3 regions of the Bacillus sp. ABR genome follow, and region 1 is predicted to be linked to each of the others. Evidence: riboswitches for the same ligand, from Rfam matches in the RefSeq annotation. Region 1 holds a riboswitch; each other region holds the start of a gene.
What was found. A riboswitch is a leader RNA that binds a small molecule or an ion and turns the genes downstream of it on or off. The one in region 1 is predicted to bind S-adenosylmethionine.

Region 1 (10,025 bases):
AGATAGACCGTAAAATATTGATGATATTTCCCGATTGCAAAAACGCTGGATTCGCTGCCGCAAATACCACAATCAACACGACAATGGTTAAAATCGTCCCATATCGATAAAAGAAATCAAACAGATGAAAGGGTGGCCGCTGTTTTTTGATTTGCTGCACAGGGGCTGGAATTTGTTGTTCGCTCATGATTGTCCTCCTGTTGAATGATATAAAAGCTCCTCTTCAGTCGTCGGTGCAGTCATTTCCCGGGCAATGCTGCCATCATATAACACGTATACGCGGTCAGCGATACCTGCAATCTCTGATAGCTCACTCGACGCATAAATGACAGATTTTCCGCGGGCGGCAAGCTCTGCGATCAAAGTGAAAATATCTTTTTTCGCTCCAACGTCTACACCTTTAGTTGGTTCATCAAAGAGATACACATCTGCCTCAGCCAGCAGCCATTTTCCGATGGCAACCTTTTGCTGATTTCCACCAGATAGGTGCTTCACCTTTGCTTCAAGAGACGGCGTTTTGACACCAAGTCGTTTGACGATGTCGCCTGCACCCTGCTTTTCCTTCGAACGATGTAAGAAGCTGAATATCCGTGAAAATGAATGAAGACTTGCAGCCGTTAAGTTCCACCCCACGCTCTCTTCGGTCAGAACCCCTTCTTTTCTCCGCTCTTCAGGCACAAGAGCTATTCCAGCTCTCACAGCTTGATGAGGCGATGTGATGTGAATGGTTTGACCATGCAGCTGCACAGTCCCCGTCTTTTTTTCTGAGGCACCGAAAAGGGCTTTGCACAATTCTGTTTTTCCAGCACCGACAAGTCCTGCGATCCCGAGAATTTCTCCTTTTTTGACATAAAAGTGAATGTTGTTTAATTTGTTTTGATCGTTTAGCTCTTTCACTTCAAGCACAATAGGTGCATCTTTCAAAGGTTTGCGAGACGGGAATTGTTCCTCTAATGGCGCACCTAGCATTTCTTCAATGACTTGCTGCGGATTTGTGTCTTTGACAAGGTGGGCTGCCACATCCGTTCCATTTCGCATCACTGTCAGTTCATCACAGATGGTGAAAATTTCAGGCATGCGATGGGAGATAAACACGATCCCTGTCCCATACTGTTTCAGCCGATCAATCATGGAGAATAATTTGCTTGTTTCTGCATGACTAAGCGGAGCTGTTGGTTCATCTAAGATTAAAATGCTGCATTGAATGGAAACGGCCTTAGCAATGAGCACCATCTGTTTTTCAGCAAGGGTCAGATCGCTGACAAGTCGTTTTGTGGAGATGTCGATGTCCATTTCTTTTAATAACTGAGCCGCCTTGCGATGCAGCTCTTTCCAGCTGACAAATGTTTTTTTCTCAATCTCATGCATCATCATATTCTCGCCAACACTTAAGTAGGGAACAAGAGCCATATCCACTTCTTGATGGACCGTCTGCACACCATATGAGGATGCATCCTTTGGGGTTTGAATGGTTGCCGCCTGGCCATTGATGTGGATGGTTCCGTCGAAGTGGGAATGAGCGCCAGAAAGAACTTTCATTAACGTGGACTTCCCAGCACCATTTGCTCCAATTAGTGCATGGACCGTCCCTTTTTTTAATGTGAAATTCACTTGATCTAAAGCTTTGACCCCTGGGAATTCAATTGAAATATTTTTCATACGAACAAGCGGCGCTGTCATGGGTGTCCTCCTTCTCTTGATATCATCTGAAAAACGAAACACCCTCTATGGAAAGAGAGTGCACGTCGCTTATTTTGTATAATGCTTCTTCAAGGTCTTCATCCAATCTTCCTCAAAAGCAGTCGATGAACCGAATCCCTTCACTTCGTCTGCAAGATTGACCATGTTAATGGCTTTTCCTGCTTGTTGAAGCTGCTTTTGCGAGATGAGAGAGGCCTCAAGGTCATAGGAAGATGGTGTTTTCTCACCAGCTATTTTCTTCGCAAGAATCCTCACGTCGACTGCGCCGATGAGCTTCGGATCAACCGCTGCTGTGTACTTCCATGGACTGTCCTTCGCTGTCATTTCTTGAAGATCAGCATTTGACACATCAATCCCATAAATCTTCACTTCTGTTCTTCCTGCTTCCTTTAACGCTCTTGCTGCCCCAATGGCAAAGGCATCCCATGTGGCAAAAATAGCGTCCAGTTTGCCCTTTGGATACTTATTCAGCATGGCTGCTACTGCATTTTGCGTTTGAACAGACGTATCAGAAGAGGCTACACCAAAGCGGTCAAGCTCCTTGATCCCTGAATGTTGTTTAAGCGTTTCTTGATAGACCTTGTTTCGTCTCACCATTGGCGGGAATCCATCTACCCACAGGTACGCAATATTTGCTTTTCCTTTAAAATCAGACACGAGCGCGTCTAATGATTTTTTCGCTAATTGTTCGTCATCTTGAGACGTCACTGTGACTCCTTTGATGTCCTTTAGCTTAGGATTTGAATCAAATGCTACAACTGGAATGCCTTTCGCTGTGATCTTTTTCACATCAGCGACTGTCGCCTCGTCGTCCCCGTGAGAGATGATAAAGCCATCATAATTTTCCTCCAGCGCCTGAGAGATGGCATCATGGAATTTTGCTGTATCACCATTTGCGGTGTAGACATCTACCGTAAAGCCGAGTGCTTCACCTTCTGCCTTCGTTCCAGCTAAAAATTGAGCTGTATGATCGTCTCCTCCAATTTTGCGGATCACTTTAATTTTAGCCCCCTGTCCCTTTGCAAATCGCTTCGGTACTTTGTCAAAAGAGACTTTTTCGTTTGCATTTGCCTTTGAGCCTGCACTTGATCCAGTGCCGCAGCCAGATAATAGGACGGTTAATGCCGTTAATAAGACAAGAAATGATGTAAAATGCTTACGCTTCATTGCTGTTCCTCCTCAAGTTGTTTTAAATTTTTCACATCGGAAAACTAGGTAAAAAAGTGGAAATACGCCTGTCAAACAGGCATTTGATTCGAAAAAGAGACGAAAAAAAGCCTCTCTTGGAAAGAGAGGCTTGATCACCGTTGCATGAAACATGTATCGGGAAGTCTTCCTCTCTTATCTGTCAAAGCTGTAACAGCTTTGCAGGAATTAGCACCAATTTCTACAATAGAAACGGTTGCTGGGCGTCATAGGGCCAGTCCCTCTGCCTCTCTTGATAAGAGATCCGTTATGAAATTTGTTTTCGTTGAAATGTCTTCTTTACTTTAATGTGATGTCACATCAATGTCAATGACTTTTTTGAAAATTTCTAAAATATCATTAACTTCCGATGATTTTCTTAGCAGGTGATGATTTCTTCAGACGGAAATCATATTTTTTCTCATTCACAAATTGTGGGTTGAGATGTGCTGATCCTTTATCTTGACCGCTATTAGAGAGATAGGTTTTGTAGCCTTCCATCCATTTCCCGCGCCAAATCCACTGTGATGCTTTCGCACCTTTGCGATCATCATAAACGTTCTTCTGGAAGGTATTCTTTTGGTTCACTTGATAAAGATTCACGACTAAGTAATGCGAGGCGCTAGCCGTCATGATATTATTCGTGATTCGATTGTTCACTGCTTGATACTGCATTAGCAATTGGCCGCCTTCTAAGCCGGCTGTGTCATTTTTGTACAAAATATTATGTGAAATCGTCGTATTGGTTGTACCGCCACGCTTCTTATCATAGCCGCCAATAGAAATGCCTGTATAACGGTTTAAATATACTTGATTGTGTTCGATGCGGATGCGATCTGCCATTTTTCCTTTATGTTCGCTTGTAACTTCAATCCCCAGGTCATTGTGATGTGAGATGTTATGATCGATCACAATGTCTTTTCCGCCATCAACATAAATTCCGCCAGCGGAGATGTCGCTTCCATAGGCTGGGTTCCCTGCACTCGTAATCTCATATACTTTGTTTCTAGAGACGACTCCATTTCTAACTTGATCATACTTTTTAGAGGGTGCTACGTTCTCGAAACCAATTAAATCAATGCCAATATTATCAGTGTTACGGACCGTGTTATGTGTCACACGGAAATTTTTGACGTTTCCATTTAGCACGAGCGCTTCACTAAAGCCCAGTTTTAATTTTTCAACGGTATTTCCTTTGATTTCAATGTCTTCTATTGCTGCAGGAGCTTTTGTCCCATAGACAGCAATTCCATGTGCATTTCCATTTTCATGTTTCGTCTGAATGTCATACACTCGGTTATTGAGCAGTTTTACGCCTTTACCGCTTCCTTTGATGAAAATACCAACTGGTGTTAAATCTTCTTTATTCGTCTTAAGATGTCCTACAGTGAGGCCTTTGAGGGTGATGTAGCTCTTTTGATCGACCGTGACAAGGCCGCCATCGGCTTGATTTCCTTTAAGGGATGCCCCACTAATCACAGGTTTTTCTTTTCCGTAAGCTTGAAAGACAACGGGTGCTTTCTTTGTTCCGGAATAACGGACAATCAATTTCTCTTTGTATGTACCGCCTCTCATGTAAATGGTTGTCCCAGCCTTCGCCATACTTGCTGCTTTTTTCAGCGTGCGGAAAGGTTTTTGCTTTGTTCCCGGGTTTTTGTCGTTTCCGTTTACCGCTACGTAATAAGCTGTGCTTTGCTTAGCACCAGCTTCCTCTGTCATCGCTTGACAGCCAAAGCTGATCATGGACATGAATACAATGAGTAAAATGCTTGGTATCACTCGTTTCATCTTGTTGTTTGCTCCTTTCCCTTCTCTTCTTCCTTTATCGGTTAAAAAAAAGAGGATTAAAATATGACAATGTCCCTTGCAATGTACTAGTCAAAAGGTGTATGGTTGAAAGAATATCTTACAGGAAAACCATTCGTTTTTAAATTGTCAGATTAATCAGTTAATAACGTATTTGGATTTTATTTCTTTTTTAAAAAGGGGGGACATGAGCCAAACTGACAGCAGAGAGAAGGAAAGCGCTTTAACAGATTTTTCTTGTCTGAATTCCAGAAAACCTATTGCTAATATTTTGTGAAGGTATAGAATAGAATCATAATTATTTCATATTATTAGAATTTTCAAATAATCAAACAGCAAGGAGATTTACAATGCCAAAACAACCCATCCGCGTTGAACTTAGTTCAACAAAAAAACCAAAACCTCAATCTGATCAACTTGAATTCGGAAAAATCTTCACAGATCACATGTTTGTGATGGATTATTCAATTGATAAAGGCTGGTATGATCCAAGAATTATTCCTTATCAGGCTATTCCAATGGACCCAGCTTCGATGGTCTACCATTATGGTCAATCTGTTTTTGAAGGATTAAAGGCTTATGTTTCTGAGGATCAAAAAATTCTCTTATTCCGTCCGGAAAAAAACATGGAGCGCTTAAACAGATCCAATGACCGCCTGTGTATTCCGCAAATTGATTCAGAAACAGTATTAGAGGGCTTAAATGAACTCATTCGCATTGATAAGGATTGGGTACCTGATGCAGAGGGCACTTCCTTGTATATTCGTCCATTCATTATTTCCACTGAGCCGTATTTAGGCGTTGCACCGTCTAGCACGTATAAGCTGATCATTATCTTATCTCCAGTGGGATCATACTATAAAGAAGGCATTCATCCGGTCAAAATTGCCGTTGAAAATGAGTTTGTCCGTGCCGTTAAGGGTGGAACAGGAAATGCCAAAACAGCTGGAAACTATGCCTCAAGCCTTAAAGCACAGCAAGTGGCTGAAACGAAAGGGTTTTCACAAGTTCTTTGGCTTGATGGGGTCGAGAAAAAATACATTGAAGAAGTCGGCAGCATGAATATCTTCTTTAAAATCAACGGAGAAATCGTGACGCCTGAATTGAACGGCAGCATTTTAGAAGGCATCACACGTAACTCTGTACTTGAGCTGTTAAAGCATTGGGGAATTCCAGTCACAGAGCGCAAAATTTCAATTGATGAGTTAATTGAAGCACATCAATCTGGCGAGCTTGAAGAAATTTTTGGGACTGGAACGGCGGCCGTGATCTCTCCTGTCGGGGAATTAATTTATCATGATCAGCCATATGTGATCCAAAATGGTCAAACAGGCGAAGTATCCAAGAAATTGTATGAAGCCATTACTGGCATCCAAAAAGGAACACAGCCAGACATCTTCGGCTGGACAGTTGAAGTTGACTCGGTCGTCAAGCAAGCATAATCATGTAAAAGAACCTTTCATTCACGAAGGGTTCTTTTTTGTTTATTTACCTCTCCTTTATCCCTTATAATGGTAATAAATTGAGGAGGGATGGTATGTTTTTTACTTATCTATTAGCGTTCATTGGGATCTGTATCGGATCGATGATCGTCGCTACTGGTTTCGACGATTCACCGTTCCTCACCCGGTTTCTATTTAAGGCGCTTGGGATTTCTATCCTTGCTCTTTCCATCTCTTTTGTAAAGGTTAGACGAAAGAAGTTACAGAAACAAAAGGCGAAAAAGGCTTAGTTGACTCGTCTGCTTCCCATCAAATCGTGCACCAAAACAAGACCGATACCCCAACAATCGCCCCAGCGTATATCCACTGTTTTCCCTTGATGCTTCGCTTTCTTTCGATCAGTAAAAAAATCTCAGGCAAAAAGATGATCATGATTTCTAGGATAAAGACAAGATAGTAAACAAGCGGCATCGGCTGGAAATCAAACTTTCTTGCATCTCCTCCAATCGTTGCGAAATACATCAACAGGTTAGTCACTGGAATGGTGAAACAAACAAGCAGGCGGAGAACATAAATCCACACATAGTCCTTATGCCGAATGAGACCAACAAATGAAGCAATAAGGCCATACAAAAACAAGATCACTGTGCCATAACTCATGACAGGCTGTACGACAAATCCGTAAAGCATTAAACCAATTGCAACCATATTCCAACAGTCCTTTCTTTGAAGCCATACATGCTGTTTTTTCTATCATACACTTCTTTCTCCAGTTTCCATATGAAGAAATCATAAAAAATGACCCCATAAAAGGGGTCACTCATTATGTGTTAAGCATTGACTGATTTGAAGAATTGCGGTAAATATTCACGATGCGCTTCAAGCATTTCATCTAAAATTTGCTTTGCAATCTCGTCAGATGGGACGAGCGGGTTGATCGTCATCGCAACAAGAGCCGTCTCGTAATCTCCAGTTACAGCCGCTTCAGCTGCCACACGCTCGAATGATTTGATTTGTTGAACGAGCCCTCTGACAGCTACAGGCAGATCACCTGTCGCGATTGGCTTTGGTCCGTCCTTCGTAATGATACAGTTTACTTCAACAGCTGATTCAGCCGGAATGCTGGCAATCGCCCCTTTGTTCACTGTATTGACTGGTTGAATGTCGTGCTTATCATTATAGATGGAGCTGATTAAGTTACAAGCCGCATCGCTGTAATAGGCTCCGCCTCTTTTTTCGAGCTGCGGTGGTTTAATCGACAAATCAGGATCTTTATAGAGCTCAAATAGTTCCCGCTCGACCTGCTGTACAACCTCCGCTCGTGTTCCTTTTTCTTGAGCCGCCTTTTGTTCTTCTTCCAGCATATCTTTCGTTTTATAGTAATAGCGGTGATACGGACATGGGATGACCCCTAATCCTTTCACAAAAGAAGGCTCCCAGTTTTTCGCTTCAATGTTTTTCATGGACCACTGGCTGTTCGGATTTCCTAGTTCATCAAGCACTTGATCCATAATGCTGACCCCGTCTAAATATACGTCTAATCCATAGACCATGTGATTGAGACCGGCAAACTGTACCTCGATGCGTTCTACATCCACTTCAAGCGCCTTAGCGATTCCCATTTTGATCCCAATCGGCACATTGCATAGACCGACGACTTTTTTTAGATTCGTATAGCGTAAAACAGCTTCTGTGACCATGCCGGCTGGATTCGTAAAGTTCACAAGCCATGCGTCTGGGCAAAGCTCTTCCATATCCTTCACAATGTCTAAAATGACCGGGATGGTCCGAAGGCCTTTAAATAAACCGCCTGGTCCATTCGTTTCCTGACCGATGACGCCATATTTAAGCGGTATTCTTTCATCCTTTGCCCGTGCTTCCAGCAGTCCTACACGAAATTGTGTCGTCACAAAATCTGCGTCCTTTAAGGCTTCCCGGCGGTCAAGAGTCAGGTGTACCTCAATCGGTAGACCTGCTTTTTCGACCATACGTTTCGCCAGAGCGCCCACGATGTTTAACTTTTCCTGACCCGCTTCAATATCCACAAGCCATAATTCCTTTACAGGCAATTCATGATATCGTTTAATAAACCCTTCGACGAGCTCAGGCGTATAGCTCGATCCACCGCCTATTGTGACAATTTTGATTCCTTCTTTCATGAATTGACACCTCCGAGTTGCTTCATTTTTTCATGGAGCTCAATGATTTCTGCTGCGAGCTCCTTAACGGTCATTGCGTTCATGAGATGATCCTGCGCATGAATCATGAGGAGGCTAATATCCGTCTTTTCGCCCCTGATTTCTCCTTGGATCAGCTCTGTCTGTGCGTGATGCGCCTCATTTAACGCGTCTTGTGCTTCCTGCATTTTTTGCTTCGCCTCATCAAAATTACCTTGCTTTGCACACGTAATGGCTTCCATCGCTGAGCTTCTGCCATTTCCGCCGTGCAGGATGAGTTGAAACACAATTTGTTCCATTTCCATCGGCCGCATCCCCCTTGTTCCCTCTATTACATGCTGACGACATTTTCATCAGTTGATGCTTTTGTTTCTAGCTCACTTTCTTCTTTCAATTTCTGCTTATCCCACATTCTAAAGAATGGGTAGTATAGAGCAAATGACAACGCAAGGTTAATCAGCTGCATGACAGCACCAGAGATTTTACCTCCTGTGGCGAGATAGCCTGAAATGATTGGCGGCATGGTCCATGGGACAGCAATCCCTGCCGGTTTTGCCACAAGGCCTGTGCTCATTCCGATATATGTGGTGATGATCATCATGATTGGCGTAAGGATAAATGGAATGAGAAGCATTGGGTTCATCACAATCGGCATTCCAAAAATGATCGGTTCGTTGATGTTAAAGATGGCTGGCCCAATGGCAAGGCGGCCAAGCTGTTTCATTTGTTTACTTCTGGCACGTAAGATCATGGTCAGCACCAAAGCAAGCGTTGCACCGCTTCCGCCGACGTTGATGAAGATTTCAAAGAACTGCGCTGTGAAAATATTCGGCAGCACTTCTCCTGCTTGGAATGCAAGACGGTTCTCATCCATTGCACCGAGCCAAATTGGCCCCATGACGCCCCCGACAATGGTTGCTCCGTGAATACCACATGCCCATAGGAGCATTTGCACACCCATCGCAACGATACTGCCGCCTAAGCTGCCACCAAGAATGGAAAGCGGTGTACCAATTAAGACCGTGATGATATTATGAATACTCTCAAAAGGTGTCATCTCAATCACAAGTCTAGCGACCCAGATCAGCGTGATGACCACAAAACCTGGAATAAGTGCAATAAACGATTTACTGACTGCTGGCGGTACACCATCAGGCATTTTGATGACGATGTTCCGCTGTACAATAAAGCGGTAAATTTCGGTTGAAAGCATGGCAATAATCATGGCAACGAATAAGCCTTTACTGCCCATCAGTGTGACAGGAATGCCTCCGCCCACTAGGATAGCTTCTGTTGAGCCTTCAGGTGTGAAAGGTACTTGATATGGAGTAGCCAACAGGAAAGCCGCAACAGCGATCGCACCAGATGATAGTGCATCAACGGCATACTTTTCAGCTAGCCTGTAAGCAATCCCGAAGGTCGCAACAAGTGCCATAATGTCAAAGGTTGCATTAACAGGATAGGATAGTTTCGTGGCCCATTCTGCTCCGAAGATACTTGCCATAAAATCGCTGTATCCTGGGATCGGAAGGTTGGCTAAAATGAGAAACAGTGAACCGACAATAATGAGAGGCATGGTTAAAACAATTCCGTCACGCAATGCTTGTAAATGTCTTTGAGCGGCAATCTTCCCTGCAAACGGCATGACCTTCTCTTCTAGAAATCGGTTGAATCCATTCATCCCCTCCGCCCCCTTTATCCGTTCACTAGCTGT
Region 2 (10,025 bases), on a different contig from region 1:
AGACGCTTGAGAAAGAATGTTGTTCTTAGTGAACTCACTCATTTCTTTTGCCATGTCAACGTCACGGATACGAGACTCAGCAGCCGTTAAGTTTTCAGAAGATGCACCAAGGTTGTTGATTGTGTGCTCTAGACGATTTTGAACTGCACCAAGTTTAGCACGTTGTGCAGAAACTTGTTTAATAGCTCCATCAACGATTGCTAACTGATCATCAAATCCACCATCGTCATCAGCTGCAATTGTTTCAAATTTAGATACATCGATATCTTTAACAGACTTACCTGTCTCAACTGCACCATCTGCGTCTGTAACGCCTAAAGCAGCAGCGCTCATATCTTGAATGTTGACTTTAATTTGTTGTGTAGCATTTGCACCAATTTGGAATACTAAAGCATCACCAGGAGTTGCTGGGACTGCAGGTGTACCTGTACTTGGATCATCTGGATCTGTCGGCGGAGTTGCTGGTGTGCCAGGTGTACCTACTCCATTAAACGTACCATTTAATAATTTTTTTCCGTTAAACTCAGTACGATTAGAAATACCATCGACCTCTTCAACAAGCGCTGTGATCTCATCTTTAATTGCAGCTAAGTCTTCACCTTGCTGTGTACCAGTATTTCCAGCTTGAACGACTAGTTCACGAACACGTTGAAGGATGGAGTGAGTTTCAGTCAATGCACCTTCAGCTGTTTGGATAAGAGAGATACCGTCTTGTGCGTTTTTAGACGCCATTTCTAATCCTCGGATTTGTCCACGCATTTTTTCAGAGATTGCAAGACCTGCTGCGTCATCTCCTGCACGGTTGATTTTAAGACCAGAAGAAAGTTTCTCCATGTTCTTTTGGCTTGCACCATTGTTTGCTGATAAACGGTTTAATGTGTTAAGTGCTGCGATATTGTGGTTAATTCTCATTTCCTATTACCTCCGTGTAATTTTTTTTAGAGAGCTTATCTGTAAAGTCCATTTAGATGAAAGCTCTTCCTTAGAATTTTCGATTTCTAAGGCATGTGTATAGTAGTAACGCAGAGCACCTTTTGGCTCTCTTACTTACTACCGTATGTAACATCAGTTATGGCAATAATCATGAAACCTCCTTCTATTCATTCAAAATGATTAGTCTTGTCACTTTTACGAGACTAGATACCCGCCATAACAATGAGTATTATGTTACCTACTATAGACTGAACTTCCATATATTTTAGTTTGTGGAATTTGTTAAATTCACAAATTAGACACATTTAACAAGAAGAAATATCTCGTCCATGTTGTCATATTGGCTTATGTTAAGCTTGTGAAAAAATCATATTGATGTATAATACAATTGATGTATGATGCATGAATTGTAGGAGGTTGACCTTTTGAAAAGAGAAGATGCCTTAAAACTAAGAACAGATATTAAGAAAATGATTATATTAACTGGGGTTTTCGAATCTCAAAATTTGCCGAATGGACCATTTGAAAAACCTCTACCAACTTCTCAAATGATGGCGTTAGAGGAACTAGAGATGGAAAAACTAACTGTTTGGCAACTATCCAATAAACTTAGATTAGAGACTTCAACTGTAAGTAGGTTGGTAGATAAGTTAGTAAAAATGGGGCTTGTTTATCGTGAAGTAAATGAAAAAAATAGAAGAGAACTTTTTCTGCACCTCACAGAAAAAGGGCACATTACTGTTAATCGCTTAAGAGAACAATCCCTTACATTTTATCAACGTATCCTTAATAATTTATCAGAATCAGAACAAAAAATAGTTGTGGATGGTTTTGAATTATTTAATGATTCTATTTCTAAGTCTTTTGATTAGAGTGAGGTAAATCATAACCTTTGGAGGATAAAATGAGTTTGGATTTTGAACGTCCTATTATTGAACTAAAAGAGAAATTTGATGAATTAAAGAAAATGATGAAAGAAAATAATGTAGATTTATCGTCAGAAATTCATTTATTAGAAAAACGTTTAAATAAAATGCAAGATGAAGTTTATTCTAATCTTACAGCTTTTCAACGAGTTCAAATTGCAAGGCTACGTAACCGGCCCACGACATTGGATTATATACCTTTATTGTTTACAAACTTTTTCGAACTTCATGGTGATCGATTATATGGTGATGATAAAGCAATGATAGGTGGTATTGCAAAATTTAAAGGAATGCCCGTTACGGTTATAGGTCATCAAAGAGGTAGAAGTACAAAGGAAAATATAGAAAGAAATTTTGGAATGGCCCATCCAGAAGGATATAGAAAAGCGCTAAGACTTATGAAACAAGCTGATAAATTTAATCGCCCTATTATTACATTTATTGATACAATAGGCGCCTATCCAGGGAAAGGGTCTGAAGAACGTGGAATTTCTGAAGCGATAGCTCGAAATCTATTGGAAATGGCTACACTTAAAGTGCCAATTGTTTGTATTGTAATTGGAGAGGCATCAAGTGGTGGAGCTCTTGGCATTAGTGTCGGTAACCATATCCATATGTTAGAGTATTCATGGTACTCAGTAATTTCGCCAGAAGGAGCAGCATCTATCCTATGGAAGGACGCTAAGTATGCTCCAGAAGCTGCGGAACATATGAAAATTTCAGCAAAAGATTTAAAGCATTTAGGAATTATTGATGAAATCATCCCTGAAATGAAAGGTGGAGCACAAAATGATATCAAATCACAGGCAAAAATGATTGAATCTGTCATCGAATCATCTCTAAAAAAATTGATACCATTATCCTCAGAAGAGCTTATCAAACAGAGATATGAAAGGTATAGACAAATAGAAAATATGTAAAGTCCGTATTACATTTAGGAGGATTCTTACAAGATAGTTCTAAATATTTTGTAAGTAACCTCTTAAACTGAATATGCTGATACTATTAAAAGATGTGTGATCGGTATGAAAAAGGATTTCTTCCATCAATACTTTTTCTGAAGGTCCTCAAATAATTCCTCATAAAAAAACAGACCCTGCATGGTCTGTTTTCATTTTGCCTATATGTTTTGAGATTCTCCATCTCTCAGTCGCGGAGCCATATCTAAAGCAAAATAAGTCAAAATGCCAGCGCATCCGGCGCGTTTGAACGACATTAATAATTCTTCATTACAACATTTACATCAAGCCAACCATTCTGAATAGCTGCCATCAACATTGAATCTTCTCCACTGAAGAAAGAATTTTGTCCATTCCTTACCTAATTTCCATAAAAAACTTAATATTATATTTATTATCACATCCAAGGATTTACAAAGCACCGAAAAGAAACTGAAAAAAGCTCCTGTAAAGGAGCCTTGTGATAGTTATCGATTTAATATGAAACTTGTTTATAAAAGTACATCATTGAAAATTATTTATAATGGTACTTAATGCTTTCTTTAGTACAACCTTATCATCATTTGACAAGTTTTGAAGCGCTGTCTTGTTCAGCTCAATTGTTGCTGCTTCAACTTGATCTCTAATGACTAAAGATTTTTGAGTAGCCTCTACTAATATATTTCTTCGATTGTTTGGATCTATTGTGCGTTCAATTAAGTCAGCTTTTTGCATTTTATCTAATATTCCAGAAACGGTTGAGGCTTCTAAATATACAAGTTCTCCAATTTGTTTAGGAGATAACTGACCCTCTCTCCATAGACAGTTCAACACACCATATTGAGCGGGTGTCAAATCACTTTCCTCTAAAAGTTTACTAAAGTACTTGAACACTTTATTTTGACTAACACTTAGTAAAAAATTTATGCACTCTGATAATTCCATTTTATCTCCCCCACATTGACTTCACCTATAATATCATGGTAGTTTTTTAATTGAAATACTTTTGGAACAGAAATATTTTGTTGTAATATATTTTTAGAGAGGAAGATACACAATGGATTCATTTAAAGCGATTCTAGTTACAGAAAAAAATGATCAAGTTAGTTATGATCTTCAAAATGTAAGTGTTAATGATTTATCTGAAGGAGAAGTATTAATTAAAGTAGCATATTCTTCAATCAATTATAAAGATATGCTGGCTGTTCAAAAAAATGGAGGTGTTATTCGTAACTATCCAATGATTCCTGGAATTGATCTAAGTGGGACTATCGTTCATACAACAGATCATCGTTTCGTAGAGGGTCAACAAGTGATTGTCACAGGTTTCGCTATGGGCATGAGCCACACTGGAGGTTTTTCTGAATATGCTAGAGTACCTGCGGATTGGATTGTTCCTTTGCCAAATAACTTGACTTTAAAAGAAGCAATGATTTTTGGAACAGCAGGCTTTACCGCAGCTCTTTCTATCATGGCTTTACAGGAAAATGGTATGAGTACGAAAAATCAACCTAATATACTCGTTACAGGGTCAACTGGTGGAGTTGGTAGCATTGCTATACAATTATTATCTAAAATTGGGTACAACAATATTTTTGCTTTAGTGCGTAAAGATAATCAAGTTGATATAGCAAAATCTTTAGGAGCAACTGATGTCATTTTTGCAAACGAATTAGGAGAGCTAAAAAAACCATTAAACAAGCAAAAATTTGACTTCGTCTTAGATACCGTAGGAGGAGATGTGGCTTCTGTGATCATTCCTCAAATTTCTTATGGTGGAAGCATGAGCATGTGCGGGAATGCAGGCGGAATTAAATTAACAACAACTGTGTTACCTTTTATTCTAAGAGGGATCAACCTTCTAGGGATTGATTCTGTAAATGTACCAATCAATAAACGCAAAGTAATTTGGAACGAGATAGCAAACGAATGGAATATCTCCCAAACGACTCTAGTCAATGAGATTACGCTCGATACGTTACCTGAAAAAATTGAAGCCATTAAAAATGGCCAACATTTAGGAAGAACCATTATTAAATATTAAGATAAACGAACTTTATTTATTTAAATTACACCAGACAAATATTGAATGTATTGATGCAGATACCCCATCCCAAACAGGTGGGGTACATCTATTCAAAAAAGAGCAGGACATGCTAGTGCTAAAATACCCTCAGATATTTATCATCATGTCACAAACAAATTAGAATTTAACACCGCAGAACACTTTAATCGTTTTAACCTAAAAAGAAACAATCTGCAAAAAACAAAAAACCCTTGCTACGCAAGGGTTTCAACGATGATTCCGACTGGGCTCGAACCAGCGACCTCTACCCTGTCAAGGTAGCGCTCTCCCAGCTGAGCTACGGAATCGGGTTATGTATCAGTTCTGGGCTTTCTGTTACTGACAGTCTCTATTATATAACCATAATAATAAAGCGTCAATGGTTTTGTTTAAAAAAGATCAAAAAGCCGGCGGCTGTGCCGGCTTTTTTCTCTCCTTCTTTATGATTGGTTCACAAGAACAGGCTTTAGTTGATCCAGTGCTTGTTTGAAGTCACGTTTGAGGTCTTCTCCGTTTTCAACTCCGACACTTAAACGAAGCAGCCCATCTGTAATCCCTCTTTTTTCTCTTTCTTCTTTTGGCATAGCTGCATGTGACATTTTGGCTGGATATGACAAAATCGATTCGACGGCGCCGAGGCTGACGGCGAATACAGGTAATGTGACGGCATCCACCAATTCTTTGACTGCCGCTTGGTTTTCTAGTTCAAATGAGAGAACAGCCCCTGCTCCGCTTGCCTGCTTTCGCTGAATATCTGCACCCGGGTGATCATCTAAGCCTGGGTAGTATACTTTTTTGACCGCAGGATGTTCTTTAAGAAATGAAGCTAGCTCGAAGGCCGTTTGACTAGCTTTTTCTAATCTGACCTGAAGGGTTTTTAACCCTCTTAAAACGAGCCAGCAATCCTGCACGCCAAGGACCGCACCGAAGGAGTTTTGCAGTGAATAGAGTTCCTCTCCCAGCTTCTCATCTTTTACCACGGCTAAGCCTGACAGCACATCACTGTGGCCGCTTAAAAATTTCGTTGCGCTGTGCAGAACAACATCCACACCAAGGTCCAGCGGACGCTGAAGCGCAGGCGTTAAAAACGTATTATCTAAGAATGTCAAACAGTCATGCTCTTTCGCAATCTGTACGACACCTTCAATATCTGTAATGCCTAGTGTTGGATTTGACGGTGTTTCCATGTAAATGACCTTTGTATTCGATTGAATGCCTCTTTTGACTTCATTCAAATCCGTCATATCCACGAAGGTATGCTCAATTCCAAATCTCGACAGAACTTGGGTGATCATTCGGAAAGTCCCGCCGTACACATCTCTTGTGACAAGGACGTGATCTCCCTTTGATAATAGAAGAAAAGCGGTTGAAATAGCAGCCATGCCTGATGCAAAGGCAAGCCCTCTCGTTCCTCCTTCCAGCGCCGCAATCGTATCCTCTAATGCTTGACGTGTAGGAGTTCCCGATCTCGAGTAGTCATATTGGCCAAATTCATCGAAGCTGCTTTGATGAAAGGTGGATGCATGCTGAATCGGTACACTGACTGCACCTGTTGAACGGTCTGTTTTAAACGCATTATGAACGAGTTGTGTTTCGAGTGTCCAATCATGTGTGGTCATTTGGCGTGTACCTCCTCTTTTACTTGTGATAGTGCCTGTTTCAGGTCTGCTTTCAGGTCATCTACATGCTCGATGCCAACAGAGAAACGGAGCAGCTTGTTACATACACCGTTTGCAATGCGAATTTCTTCTGGGATATCCATGTGCGTTTGCGTTGCAGGATACGTAATGAAGCTTTCGACTCCGCCAAGGCTTTCAGCAAAACAAATCGTTTTTAGCTGCTTTAAAAATGGATTGACCCAGTCCTCTTTAGCTACTCGAAATGACAGCATGCCTCCCTTTCCTGGATAAAGCACATCTTGAATTTCTGGCTGTTTCTTTAAAAACTCAGCCAGCTCCTTCGCATTTGCCTCGTGCTGGCGCATTCTAAGAGCCAGTGTTTTCATTCCTCTCATTAAAAGCCATGAGTCAAATGGTGATAGAACCGCTCCAATCGCGTTTTGATGCTGGAACATGTCTTCAGACAGCTGCTCTCCTTTTGTCACGACAAGCCCTGCAAGAACATCATTATGTCCGCCTAAATATTTGGTTGCGCTATGAATGACAATGTCCGCTCCAAGCGTAATCGGCTTTTGCAAGACTGGTGTGTAAAAAGTATTATCGACAATCACCAAAGCGCCATGTTCTTTTGCAATCTTCGCTATTTTTTGAATATCTGCTTCCTGCATCAGTGGATTTGTCGGTGTTTCAATAAAGACCGCTTTTGTGTTTGGCGTGATTTTAGAGCGTAAACAGTCTTCATCTGCAAAATCATCATAAAGAAAACGTAAGCCGTACTTTTTCCATTCGTTTTCAAACAAACGGTATGTACCGCCATATAGGTCTGATGAGACGATGAGTTCATCTCCGCTTTCAAATAGAGCCATGATCGTTTGAATCGCAGCCATTCCCGAACTGAAGGCAAAACCGGCCGTCCCTTCTTCGAGTGAAGCAATTGCATCCTCTACGAGCTGTCTTGTTGGGTTTTTCGTTCGAATATAATCAAATCCTGTAGATTCCCCTATACCTCTATGTCTGTATGCTGTCGAAAGGTAAACGGGAGGACTGACAGTGCCAGTCACCTCTTCGCTACGGTTTCCAATCTGCGCTAATTTCGTTTCCACATGTTCTGTCATTTGACACCATCCTAAGTAAAAATCTGATTTCAAAACAGAAAACCCCTTCTTCATAAGAAGAAGGGGTTTAATCGCTTCCTCTTATCTTCCAAGCAAAAAAGCTGCTTGCTGGATTTAGCACCTTGGTACATCACATGTAGTGATGCATACCGGTTGCTGAGGTTTCAAAGGGCCAGTCCCTCCACCTCTCACGATAAGAATGTGTTGTCTGTCTGTTCTAATTCTTAATACTGTAACCCATTAAATCTCATTTTTCAAGGGGAAATGTCATGATTAATTAAAATTTTCTGTATTTTATAACAGAATCGATGTTATACGGTTTGATTGCATGTTAGCATATAGGAACAACGCTGTTTTTCGTGTTACAATGAATGGAAACGTTTCACTTTATGATGAATTTGGTTAGCTGGAGGAATGGATTATGGTGAAGAAAACAGGAATCATTCAAGAAGAAACCTTACAGTCAAAAGAACTTGGGGCGGACATGACCATTTTGATCTATTTGCCAGTCAATTACTCCCCCCTTTATACATATCATGTCATCATTGCCCAGGATGGTCATGATTATTTCCGCCTAGGCAAAATAGGCAGACAGGCAGAAGAATTGATGCAGAACAAAGAAATGGAACGCTCGATTATCATTGGTGTCCCTTATGAAAATGTTACGGAAAGACGGAACACGTATCATCCAGACGGCACAAAGTTTGAAGCGTATAAACGCTTTTTAGCCAATGAACTGGTTCCTTATATTGATGAACACTATCCAACCTATCAAATTGGATCAGGACGTACGTTTATTGGTGATTCACTTGGTGCGACGATTTCCCTCATGACAGCCATTGATTATCCTTCTTTATTTGGCGGGCTGATTTTGCAGTCCCCTTACGTTGACGAGTCGGTTCTAGAAGCCGTCAAACAGTCGACAGCCCTTTCTCATTATGCGATTATCCATCAAATTGGGCTGGAGGAAACCGCTGTGAAAACAACAGATGGCCAGGTGCTTGATTTTGTTCAGCCGAATGATGATTTAAAGGCCCTTCTTGAACAATCTGGAGCGGATTATTTATTTGAGACATTCGAAGGGGATCATAAATGGACGTTTTGGCAGCCGCTCATTGCGCCTTCGTTAAAAAGAATGCTCCCATATTCGTTAATCAACTGAATTTTGTTATAATAAACAATAATAAATACTTTCTTATTCAGGAGGGAACATGATGAAATACGGAGTTGTTATATTTCCATCAAAAAAATTGCAAGATATTGCGAACTCTTACCGGAAGCGTTATGATCCGAACTATGCACTCATACCGCCTCATTTAACATTAAGAACACCTTTTGAATTAACCGATCTAGAAGCGGCTGAGGTCGTCTCAACGTTAAGAGATTATGCAAAAAATGCTTCTCCTATTACGTTACGTATTAAAAAATTCAGTTCATTCGCTCCTGTAAACAACGTCATTTATATGAAAGTAGAACCGAACGAGGACATCATGGCGCTCAATGAAAGATTGTACGCAGAGCCACTGGCTGGTACACCTGAATATGCCTTTGTTCCGCATGTCACAGTGGCTCAAAAACTATCAGATGATGAGCATTCAGACGTACTTGGCACATTAAAGCTGAGAAAGATTGACCATGAAGAAACAGTGGATCGCTTCCACCTTTTATATCAATTAGAAAACGGATCTTGGACCGTCTATGAAACATTTATTTTAGGAGAAGAGGGTTAAAGACATTTGAAAACAGTCATCGCAACAGAACAAACACAACGAGAAGATGCATATTACGTTCGAAAAGAAGTATTCGTCAAAGAACAAGAAGTTCCAGTAGAGATCGAAATAGATGAACTAGAGGACAAAGCCACCCATTTTGTCATTTACAATGATGACAAAAAGCCTCAGGCGGCCGCTAGACTGCGGATCATTGAGGGATCAAAGGCAAAGCTAGAAAGAATTTGTGTGTTAAAAGAGGCGCGCTCCTTCGGCCTTGGCCTCAAGCTATTAGAGGCGCTAGAAACAGAAGCAATTGCTAATGGAGCAAAAGAAGCGGTGATGCATGCCCAAGTCCATGCGCTTCCTTTCTACGAAAAGAAAGGCTACAAAGCGGTTTCTGAACCGTTTGAAGAAGCTGGAATCACCCATGTCAAAATGACAAAAACACTGTCTGTTTGACCAAAAGAAAAGCCAGAGCATTCAAAATGCCCTGGCTTTTTCTTTTTCATTATCGTTCGCCAATGGAAGAAAGCGCAATCATTTATATATACGTATTGATATGAACGCCTTTTCCTTCCTCCATAAACATATCTCGTACAAAGCGTTCCCGCTTTTTTTGCTGTACTTTCGTTTCCGCTTCTGTCACTAAGTCCTCTTTTTTCTCCAGCTCTCTGTAAATCTTGTCATGAAAGGTGCGAGTAACCTTTGTTACTTTCG
Region 3 (10,025 bases), on a different contig from region 1:
AAAACCATGGCTACACGGTTAGCAAGATTAACGAAGACGTGCTCGAAGTCACACATATTGCCTTAAACGACAATACGATTGAAGGATTAAAACATAAAGAAGCACCAGCATTCACTGTTCAGTACCACCCAGAAGCATCACCGGGTCCAGAAGATGCAAACTACTTATTTGACCAGTTCATGGAAATGATTCATACGACTGAGAAAGAAGGGGAAGAAGTATGCCAAAACGCGTAGACATCAAAAAGATTTTAGTAATCGGATCAGGTCCTATCATCATCGGTCAGGCAGCGGAGTTTGACTATGCAGGCACACAGGCTTGCTTAGCACTAAAAGAAGAGGGCTATGAAGTCGTTCTTGTGAACTCTAACCCTGCTACCATCATGACAGATACAGAAATGGCCGACAAGGTATACATCGAACCACTGACACCAGAATTTTTAACACGAATCATTCGAAAAGAACGCCCTGATGCGATCTTGCCAACACTTGGCGGGCAAACTGGATTAAACCTTGCTGTTGAATTGTCAGACCTTGGTGTATTAGCTGAATGCGGCGTTGAAGTACTCGGTACAAAGCTGTCAGCCATCCAAAAAGCAGAGGATAGAGATTTATTCCGTAATTTGATGAATGAACTAAATGAGCCTGTACCAGAAAGTGAAATCATTCATAACCTGGAAGAAGCAATGGCGTTTACGGATCAAATCGGTTTCCCTGTCATCGTCAGACCAGCCTATACATTAGGTGGAACGGGCGGCGGAATTTGTACAAACGAGCAAGAACTGAAGGAAATCGTTGAAAACGGCCTGAAGCTAAGCCCAGTTACACAATGCTTACTTGAAAAAAGCATTGCAGGCTTTAAAGAAATTGAATATGAAGTCATGCGAGACAGCGGTGACCATGCAATCGTTGTTTGTAACATGGAAAACTTTGACCCTGTCGGTATCCATACAGGTGACAGTATTGTTGTAGCGCCAAGCCAAACGTTAAGTGATCGTGAATATCAGCTGCTTCGCAATGTGTCGCTTAAGCTGATCCGCGCACTTGGCATAGAAGGCGGCTGTAACGTTCAGCTGGCACTTGATCCAAACAGTTTTCAATACTATATCATCGAAGTAAACCCGCGTGTGAGCCGTTCCTCTGCACTTGCGTCAAAAGCGACAGGCTATCCAATTGCCAAATTGGCAGCGAAAATTGCAGTCGGCTTAACGCTTGATGAAATGATGAACCCAGTCACAGGTAAAACCTATGCAGCCTTCGAGCCTGCACTTGACTATATCGTTTCAAAAATACCGCGCTGGCCGTTCGATAAATTTGAATCTGCCAACAGACGTCTTGGTACGCAAATGAAGGCAACTGGTGAAGTCATGGCGATCGGCCGCACATTAGAAGAGTCTCTTCTAAAGGCTGTACGTTCACTTGAAGCCGATGTGCATCACATTGAATTAAAAGATGAAGCAGACATCACAAATGAAGTGCTTGAAAAACGGATTATTAAAGCGGGAGACGAACGATTATTTTATATCGCTGAGGCGCTTAGAAGAGGCTATACAGTCGAACAAATACACGAATTCTCAAAAATTGATTACTTCTTCCTTCATAAACTGGAAGGCATCATCGCCTTTGAGAAGACATTAAAAGAAAACAAAGGCAATACAGACGTATTAAAAGAAGCGAAAGAAAAAGGCTTCTCAGATATCTACATTAGCCGCGAGTGGAATATGAACGAATCGGATGTCTACAAGCTAAGACAAGAAGCAGGCATTGTACCTGTATACAAAATGGTAGATACATGTGCGGCAGAATTTGAATCAGAGACACCTTATTTCTACAGCACGTATGAAGATGAAAATGAATCAGAACGTACAGACAAGAAAAGCGTTATCGTATTAGGTTCAGGTCCTATCCGAATTGGACAAGGGGTTGAATTTGATTATGCGACCGTTCACTCTGTGTGGGCAATTAAACAAGCAGGCTATGAAGCGATCATTATTAACAACAACCCTGAAACGGTCTCAACAGACTTTAGTATTTCAGATAAGCTCTACTTTGAACCACTCACTGTAGAAGACGTGATGCATATCATCGACCTTGAACAGCCTGAAGGAGTTGTCGTTCAGTTCGGCGGGCAAACAGCGATCAACTTAGCAGATGAATTATCAAATAGAGGGGTTAAAATTCTTGGAACTTCTCTAGAAGACCTAGACCGCGCAGAAAACCGGGACAAGTTTGAACAAACGTTAGAAACACTCGGCGTGCCCCAGCCTAAAGGGAAAACAGCAACGTCTGTGCCTGAAGCAGTAGCGATTGCCAATCAAATTGGCTACCCAGTCCTTGTCCGTCCTTCCTATGTATTAGGCGGCCGCGCGATGGAAATTGTGTATCAAGAAGCTGAGCTTCTTCACTACATGGAGAATGCGGTGAAGGTCAATCCGCAGCATCCAGTGTTAATTGACAAGTATTTGACAGGAAAAGAAATTGAAGTAGATGCCGTGTCTGATGGCGAAACTGTCGTGATCCCAGGTATTATGGAACACATTGAAAGAGCCGGAGTTCACTCTGGTGACTCGATTGCGGTCTATCCGCCGCAAACATTGTCTGAGGACATCAAAGCGAAGATCGCAGAATACACGATCAAGCTTGCAAAAGGACTCAACATTATTGGACTTTTGAACATCCAGTTTGTCCTATCAAAAGGTGAAGTGTATGTACTTGAAGTGAACCCGCGATCAAGCCGGACGGTTCCTTTCTTAAGTAAAATCACAGGCATCCCGATGGCCAACCTTGCGACAAAAGTCATCTTAGGAGACAAGCTCAAAAATTATGGCTACGAAGAAGGGCTTCACACAGAGCAAGAAGGAGTGTACGTTAAAGTCCCAGTCTTCTCTTTTGCTAAATTAAGAAGAGTCGATATTACACTCGGACCTGAAATGAAATCAACAGGTGAAGTCATGGGGAAAGATGTCACGATCGAAAAAGCCCTATATAAAGGATTGATTGCCTCAGGTATTCAAATTCCTAATGACGGAACAGTACTTCTGACAGTGGCTGATAAGGATAAAGAAGAAGGACTTGAGATCGCAAGAAGATTCCATTCAATCGGCTATCATATTTTAGCGACAGAAGGAACGGCGAATTATTTAAAACAAGCCTACATTCCATCAAGTGTCGTCGGCAAAATCGGAGAGGAAGGCAAAAATCTTCTCGATGTCATTCGAAACGGGGAAGCGCAATTTGTCATCAACACCTTAACAAAAGGAAAACAGCCGGCAAGAGACGGCTTTAGAATTAGACGTGAATCTGTTGAAAACGGAGTGGCCTGCTTAACGTCCTTAGATACAGCAGAAGCCATTTTAAGAGTGCTTGAGAGCATGACATTTAGAGCAGATGAAATGCCAGAAGTGAAAACGAATGCTGAGGTGACAGTAACGATATGAAAAAAGCATACTTGACGGTCGTCTCGAACCGAGAGATCGCTGATCATATTTACGAAATGACATTAAAAGGTGACCTTGTGGACTCCTTTCAAACGGCTGGACAATTTCTTCATCTAAAGGTCAGTGAATCCATGACACCGCTGCTGAGAAGACCGATCAGTATTGCCAACATTCATGCCGAGCAAAAAGAAGCAACCATCATTTACCGCGCAGAGGGAGAGGGCACAAAGCTCCTCTCCCAAAAGCGGGAGGGAGAATCAGTCGATGTATTAGGGCCGCTTGGAAACGGGTATGATCCTTCAGTCGTCCAGCCCGGAGAGACGGCATTACTAGTCGGCGGCGGAATTGGCGTACCGCCTCTATATGAACTGTCCAAGCGTTTAACGAAAAAAGGCGTCATCGTGAAGCATGTCCTCGGCTTTCAATCGAAAAAGGATGTATTTTACGAGGAGAAATTTCAAGCACTCGGTGATACGTTTATTGCAACGGTTGATGGCACATACGGTACTAAAGGCTTTGTAACAGGTGTGATAAAAGAGCAAAACCTGAGCTTTGATGTGCTGCTTTCCTGCGGTCCAACACCTATGCTAAAAGCGCTGAAAGACACGTATCCTGATAAGCCCGTTTATATTTCGATGGAAGAACGAATGGGCTGCGGAATTGGTGCGTGCTTTGCATGTGTCTGTCATACCGATCAGCTCGACAAACCTTACGTCAAAGTCTGTCTTGATGGACCTGTTTTTAAAGCAGAGGAGGTGGCGTTGTCATGCTAAACGTTGAGTTACCGGGATTATCTTTAAAAAATCCAATCATCCCTGCATCAGGCTGCTTCGGGTTCGGGAGAGAATTTGCATCCTTATATGACCTATCATTGCTAGGCGGTATCATGATCAAAGCCACAACCCTTGAACCGAGATTTGGCAATCCCACGCCAAGGGTAGCCGAGACAGGAGCTGGTATGCTTAATGCAATCGGCCTTCAAAATCCGGGTCTAAAAGGCGTGTTTGAAAATGAGCTGCCTTGGCTTGAACAATTTGATACACCTATTATTGCGAATGTTGCTGGCTCACAGGTTGATGATTATGTGGAAGTAGCCAAGCAAATCAGCCAAGCAAAAAATGTTCATGCCCTTGAACTGAATATTTCTTGCCCAAATGTGAAAACAGGCGGGATTGCCTTTGGTACAGATCCAAATATGGCGGCGACATTGACAAAAGCGGTCAAGGAAGTCTCTTCTGTACCTGTCTATGTCAAGCTGTCACCTAACGTAGCCAATATTGTGGAGATTGCTCAAGCGATTGAAGCTGCTGGAGCAGATGGACTCACCATGATTAACACATTAATCGGTATGCGTTTAGATTTAAAAACAGGGAAACCTATCCTTGCCAATAAAACAGGCGGATTATCAGGACCAGCTGTCAAACCGGTCGCTGTGCGCATGGTACACGAGGTGAGTCAAGCGGTTTCTATTCCGATTATCGGGATGGGCGGGGTGCAAAGTGCTGAAGATGTACTTGAATTTTTACTAGCAGGTGCAAGTGCAGTAGCTGTCGGCACAGCCAATTTTGTGAATCCATTTATTTGCCCGGAAATTATTGAAGAGCTGCCAAAAGTGTTAGCAGCATATGGTTATTCATCTGTAGAGGAATGTATCGGAAGGAGCTGGAAACATGAAGCACTTGCCCATCATCGCGCTTGATTTTCCATCAGGCAAGGACGCGCTTGCCTTTTTAGACCCTTTTGAAGGGACACCATTATTTGTGAAGGTAGGCATGGAGCTGTTTTACCAAGAAGGTCCTGCCATCATTGACGCACTAAAAGAAAAAAATTGCCGTATTTTCCTTGATCTGAAGCTTCATGATATTCCAACAACGGTGCAAAAAGCGATGAACCGGCTTGCTGCACTTGGTGTTGATTTGGTCAATGTGCATGCTGCTGGCGGGAAACGAATGATGCAGGCTGCGTTAGAGGGACTTGAAAGCGGAACCCCTGCTGGGCAAAATCGCCCGGGCATCATTGCAGTGACCCAGCTGACTAGTACGTCAGAAGACATGATGAGAAATGAATTACTCATTGACCGTCCGCTGCAAGAGACTGTTATCCGGTACGGACAATTAGCATATGAAAGTGGGCTGGACGGGGTTGTTTGCTCTGTTCATGAATCTAAAGCACTTCATGAACATATTTCACCATCCTTTCTCACTGTAACGCCAGGAATTCGCTTACCGAATGATCAAACCGATGACCAACAGCGCGTGGCGACACCGGCCTATGCAAAAGAGCAAGGTGTTTCACAAATCGTTGTTGGAAGATCAATCACAAAAGCTGATAAACCAATAGAAGCCTATCATCAAATTTTGAAAGAGTGGGAGTGACTGCCAGATGAAATCAAAAATCGCGAAACATCTATTACAAATCAAAGCGGTCTCATTAAAACCAGACGAACCGTTTACATGGGCGAGCGGTATAAAATCACCGATCTATTGTGATAACCGCCTGACATTGTCATATCCAGAAGTGAGACACGACATTGCTGAAGGTCTAAAAGATTTGATTCTCACTCATTTCAAGGGAGCAGAGGTTGTCGCGGGTACTGCAACAGCAGGCATTCCTCATGCGGCATTAGCAGCAGACCGCTTGAACATCCCGATGTGTTATGTCAGAAGTAAGCCGAAAGCACATGGAAAAGGAAATCAAATTGAAGGGGCCGTATCAAAAGGCCAAAAGGTTGTCGTTGTAGAAGACCTTATTTCCACAGGAGGCAGTGTACTTGAAGTGGTCGCTGCTCTTCAAGATGAGGGCTGCGAGGTACTAGGAGTTGCCGCGATCTTCACATACGGACTGCCAAAAGCAGCGGCAGCCTTTCAAGAAAAAAATATTCCATATGTCACTCTAACAGACTATGACACATTGACAGACGTGGCACTTGAACTGAAAGCGATTGAGCCTGCTGCGATGAACAAACTAAAACGCTGGAGACAAGATCCTTCCTCTGAATCTTGGATGGAAGAAACGGTCTGAAAAGTGAAAGCCCATCGTTAACAAAAACTGTGCCTGCCCGCACAGTTTTTTGTTTAGGTAAAAATAGTAAAATAGACTCAAATTTTAATAAAAACTAATCCTATCAATAAAGTCGGGTTGACTTTTGTTTGAATTGTGTTAATATTTAAGACAAATTGAAACTCTTATCCAGAGAGGTGGAGGGACTGGCCCGATGAAACCCGGCAACCTGCGATTCGCAAGGTGCTACTTCCTGCAAAATGATTCTATTTTGAAAGATAAGGAAATCGTGAGCTTCCTCATCTTTCTTTCGGACTGAAAGAAAGTTTTTTTATTTTAACGGTGAGGAGGAAGAGGAGATGGAAGTGAAACAAAATCAGGATGAGGACTTAGTAAAGCATATGCAAGAACTGATTGGGGATATGAAATTCGGTTCAATTACGTTAATTGTTCAGGACGGTCAAGTGATTCAAGTGGAAAAGAACGAAAAAATTAGATTGAAGTAGTGCGGAAAAAAGCAATATGAGCTGTACTCCGGAAGGGGAGAAATCATGTTAACTTATGAAAATTGGCAAGAGCCGTCCATTACATTTCAAGAAGATGATTTGTATAAAGGAGCCCTGTCTGTACTGAAATGGGCGTACGGTCATTATGGTGACCAGCTCGTATATGCGTGCAGCTTTGGGATTGAGGGCATCGTTCTGATTGATCTGATTGCAAAAGTAAAAAAAGATGCGAAAATTGTCTTTTTAGATACAGGTCTGCATTTTAAAGAAACATACGACACAATTGATGCAGTAAAGGAAAGATACCCGGGTTTAGACATTGAATTGAAAACGCCTGAGCTGACGGTTGAACAGCAAAATGAGCAGCACGGTGAACAATTATGGAAAACAAATCCTCAAAGCTGCTGCCATATGCGTAAGGTCATTCCTTTGCAAGAAGCCCTATCTGGTTATCCAGCTTGGCTTTCCGGTTTAAGAAGAGAGCAGTCACCAAAACGAGCAGGGACGAATTTCTTAAATAAGGATGAAAAATTCAAATCAGTGAAAGTATGTCCGCTTATCCATTGGACGTGGAAGGACATATGGAGATATGCATCTAGAGAAGAACTTACTTATAATCCGCTGCATGACCAGGGATATCCAAGTATCGGCTGTGCACCGTGTACACAGCCAGCATTTACTGCAGATGATCTGCGTTCTGGCAGATGGTCAGGCACAGCAAAGACAGAGTGCGGATTACATGAGTAAGGGAGCATAATGTATGGAAATCGCCGCAATTTTATTTAGTCTATTCTTTGCTTTAAACATAGGCGCAAGCGGAGCAGCTGCTTCTATGGGCATTGCGTACGGGTCAGGCGCGATTCAAAAGCCCATTTATGCGCTCAGCGTTTGTGCAATTGGGATTTTAGCAGGTTCAGTGATTGGCGGCGGTGAGGTCGTCAAAACGATCAGCTCTGGTATTATGCCAGAATCAGTCATTACACTTGAGATCGTTTGTATTATCATTGGTTCTGCTGCACTATCACTTTTCATAGCGAATCTGATGGCGATTCCTTTATCAACAAGTGAGGTCACAGTAGGGGCTGTGGTTGGTGTTGCCGTCGCGTATAAAGTATTGTTTGTGAAATCCATTTTAGTGATTGTGGCATTTTGGGTGATCATCCCGATTTTCGCCTTTCTTTTTACCTTTGCTGTCGTCAAAATCATCAGAATGTTCCCTAAACGGAAGCTGTCTAAAAAAGGCACAGCTATTTTATCTGTCGTGTTAATCCTCAGCGGATTTCTAGAGGCGTTTTCAGCTGGTATGAACAATGTCGCAAATGCGGTCGGTCCGCTTGTCGCGTCAGGCGTTTTGTCAGTCGGGCAAGGAACTCTTTACGGCGGGATCTTTGTTGCACTTGGTGCGCTTTTGCTTGGGAGAAGGGTACTAGAAACAAACGGAAAGAAAATCACCCGTTATCAAACGGGCGAAGGGATTTTACTTTCGAGTACCGGTGCCGGGCTTGTCATCGTCAGCTCTATTTTTGGGCTGCCTGTTCCGCTTACACAAATCACCTCCTCGTCTATTATCGGGCTTGGAATGGCAAAAGGCGGGCCAAACATTTTTCACAAACATGTTGTGAAAAAAATGCTGAAAGTGTGGGTGGTGTCACCCTTCTTATCACTCAGCCTATCGTATTTGCTGGTGAGCCTTTTCTTAAAAGGAGACTATTACTCTATCTTTATCATGATGAGTGTACTGCTTGCCTCACTTGGTGCGCTGAGTCTGATGAAGGCAGTCAAAAATGAGAGCAGCTCTATTCATGAACAGGGCGGCGGGATTTAATCACAAATCCGACTATTAACATCTAATAAATATGAACATTGAGAGGAAGATGAACAAATGAGTTTAACACCACATGGTGGCGTATTAATTAATCGAGTAAATGAAGAATATGATCTCAGCACAGCTGCAAAGGAAATTGAACTAGATGCGATCTCCTTTGCAGACCTTGAACTCATTGCAATTGGCGGATATAGTCCAATTGAAGGGTTTTTAACAAAAGCTGATTATGAAGCAGTTGTGAGCAGTATGCGGCTAGCAAGTGGTGTCGTTTGGTCTCTTCCTATTACACTGCCAGTGACAAAAGAAAAGGCGGCGGAAATCCATCAAGGCGATATCGTGCGCTTATCTTATAATGGAACTGTATATGGGGTCATTGAAGTAGAGGATCAATACACACCAGATAAGGAAAAAGAAGCGGTAAATATCTATAAAACTGATGACCGCAATCATCCAGGCGTGAAAAAATTATTTGAACGCGGTGATACTTACATTGGCGGGAAAATTACACTGACGAAACGCAGTGAAAAACCATTCCCTCAATTTACGTATGAGCCAGAAGAAACAAGACGTCATTTTAAAGAAAATGGCTGGAAAACCATTGTTGGTTTCCAAACAAGAAACCCGGTTCATCGTGCGCATGAATATATTCAAAAAACAGCATTAGAAACGGTCGATGGTTTATTCTTAAATCCTCTTGTCGGTGAAACAAAATCTGACGATATCCCGGCAGATGTGAGAATGAAAAGCTATCAAGTGTTATTGAATGGTTATTATCCAAAAGACCGCGTCTTTTTAGGTGTTTTTCCTGCTGCAATGCGTTATGCTGGACCAAAGGAAGCGATATTTCACGCGCTTGTTCGTAAAAATTATGGCTGCACCCATTTTATTGTCGGAAGAGATCATGCAGGTGTTGGTGACTATTACGGCACATACGAGGCGCAGGAACTATTTGATCAATTTACAAGCGAAGAAATCGGCATTACTCCATTAAAATTTGAACACAGCTTCTACTGTAATACATGTGAAGCGATGGCCACACCAAAAACGTGTCCTCACGACAAAAGCGAGCATGTCATTCTTTCAGGTACAAAGGTTCGAACGATGCTGAGAAACGGTGAATTACCACCAAGCACGTTCAGCCGAAAAGAAGTCATTGAAACATTAATCGAAGGATTAAAAACGACGGTATCTTAAAGGGAGGGTATGACATGAGCAACGAACATATCGTGTGGCATGATGCATCTATTACAAAAAAAGA

Region 2: linked by a shared signal. The riboswitch ahead of OIT90_RS15545 (methionine biosynthesis PLP-dependent protein) and the one ahead of OIT90_RS01240 (sugar ABC transporter substrate-binding protein) in region 1 are both predicted to bind S-adenosylmethionine.
Region 3: linked by a shared signal. The riboswitch ahead of OIT90_RS11945 (DUF2292 domain-containing protein) and the one ahead of OIT90_RS01240 (sugar ABC transporter substrate-binding protein) in region 1 are both predicted to bind S-adenosylmethionine.

What each region holds. Positions count from the first base shown of each region.
Region 1 covers NZ_JAOYSL010000001.1:256,558-266,582, reverse strand. Annotated here, with positions in the region: gene OIT90_RS01250 (ABC transporter permease) at 1-187, opposite strand, end outside; gene OIT90_RS01245 (sugar ABC transporter ATP-binding protein) at 184-1,680, opposite strand; gene OIT90_RS01240 (sugar ABC transporter substrate-binding protein) at 1,750-2,868, opposite strand; SAM riboswitch class I at 3,040-3,149, opposite strand; gene OIT90_RS01235 (right-handed parallel beta-helix repeat-containing protein) at 3,247-4,674, opposite strand; gene OIT90_RS01230 (branched-chain amino acid aminotransferase) at 5,043-6,134, shown strand; gene OIT90_RS01225 (hypothetical protein) at 6,230-6,424, shown strand; gene OIT90_RS01220 (hypothetical protein) at 6,444-6,842, opposite strand; gene OIT90_RS01215 (6-phospho-beta-glucosidase) at 6,965-8,293, opposite strand; gene OIT90_RS01210 (PTS lactose/cellobiose transporter subunit IIA) at 8,290-8,616, opposite strand; gene celB (PTS cellobiose transporter subunit IIC) at 8,643-9,992, opposite strand; gene OIT90_RS01200 (PTS sugar transporter subunit IIB) at 10,007-10,025, opposite strand, start outside.
Region 2 covers NZ_JAOYSL010000005.1:19,298-29,322, forward strand. Annotated here, with positions in the region: gene hag (flagellin Hag) at 1-912, opposite strand, end outside; gene OIT90_RS15515 (MarR family winged helix-turn-helix transcriptional regulator) at 1,359-1,805, shown strand; gene OIT90_RS15520 (acetyl-CoA carboxylase carboxyltransferase subunit alpha) at 1,838-2,779, shown strand; gene OIT90_RS15525 (MarR family winged helix-turn-helix transcriptional regulator) at 3,323-3,742, opposite strand; gene OIT90_RS15530 (YhdH/YhfP family quinone oxidoreductase) at 3,855-4,841, shown strand; tRNA gene OIT90_RS15535 (tRNA-Val) at 5,098-5,170, opposite strand; gene metC (cystathionine beta-lyase) at 5,303-6,481, opposite strand; gene OIT90_RS15545 (methionine biosynthesis PLP-dependent protein) at 6,478-7,596, opposite strand; SAM riboswitch class I at 7,675-7,796, opposite strand; gene OIT90_RS15550 (alpha/beta hydrolase) at 8,018-8,758, shown strand; gene OIT90_RS15555 (YjcG family protein) at 8,811-9,326, shown strand; gene OIT90_RS15560 (GNAT family N-acetyltransferase) at 9,333-9,767, shown strand; gene OIT90_RS15565 (hypothetical protein) at 9,850-10,025, opposite strand, start outside.
Region 3 covers NZ_JAOYSL010000003.1:367,018-377,042, reverse strand. Annotated here, with positions in the region: gene OIT90_RS11975 (carbamoyl phosphate synthase small subunit) at 1-236, shown strand, start outside; gene carB (carbamoyl-phosphate synthase (glutamine-hydrolyzing) large subunit) at 221-3,436, shown strand; gene OIT90_RS11965 (dihydroorotate dehydrogenase electron transfer subunit) at 3,433-4,209, shown strand; gene OIT90_RS11960 (dihydroorotate dehydrogenase) at 4,203-5,135, shown strand; gene pyrF (orotidine-5'-phosphate decarboxylase) at 5,107-5,811, shown strand; gene pyrE (orotate phosphoribosyltransferase) at 5,819-6,457, shown strand; SAM riboswitch class I at 6,619-6,721, shown strand; gene OIT90_RS11945 (DUF2292 domain-containing protein) at 6,838-6,942, shown strand; gene OIT90_RS11940 (phosphoadenylyl-sulfate reductase) at 6,988-7,689, shown strand; gene OIT90_RS11935 (inorganic phosphate transporter) at 7,703-8,767, shown strand; gene sat (sulfate adenylyltransferase) at 8,825-9,961, shown strand; gene cysC (adenylyl-sulfate kinase) at 9,976-10,025, shown strand, end outside.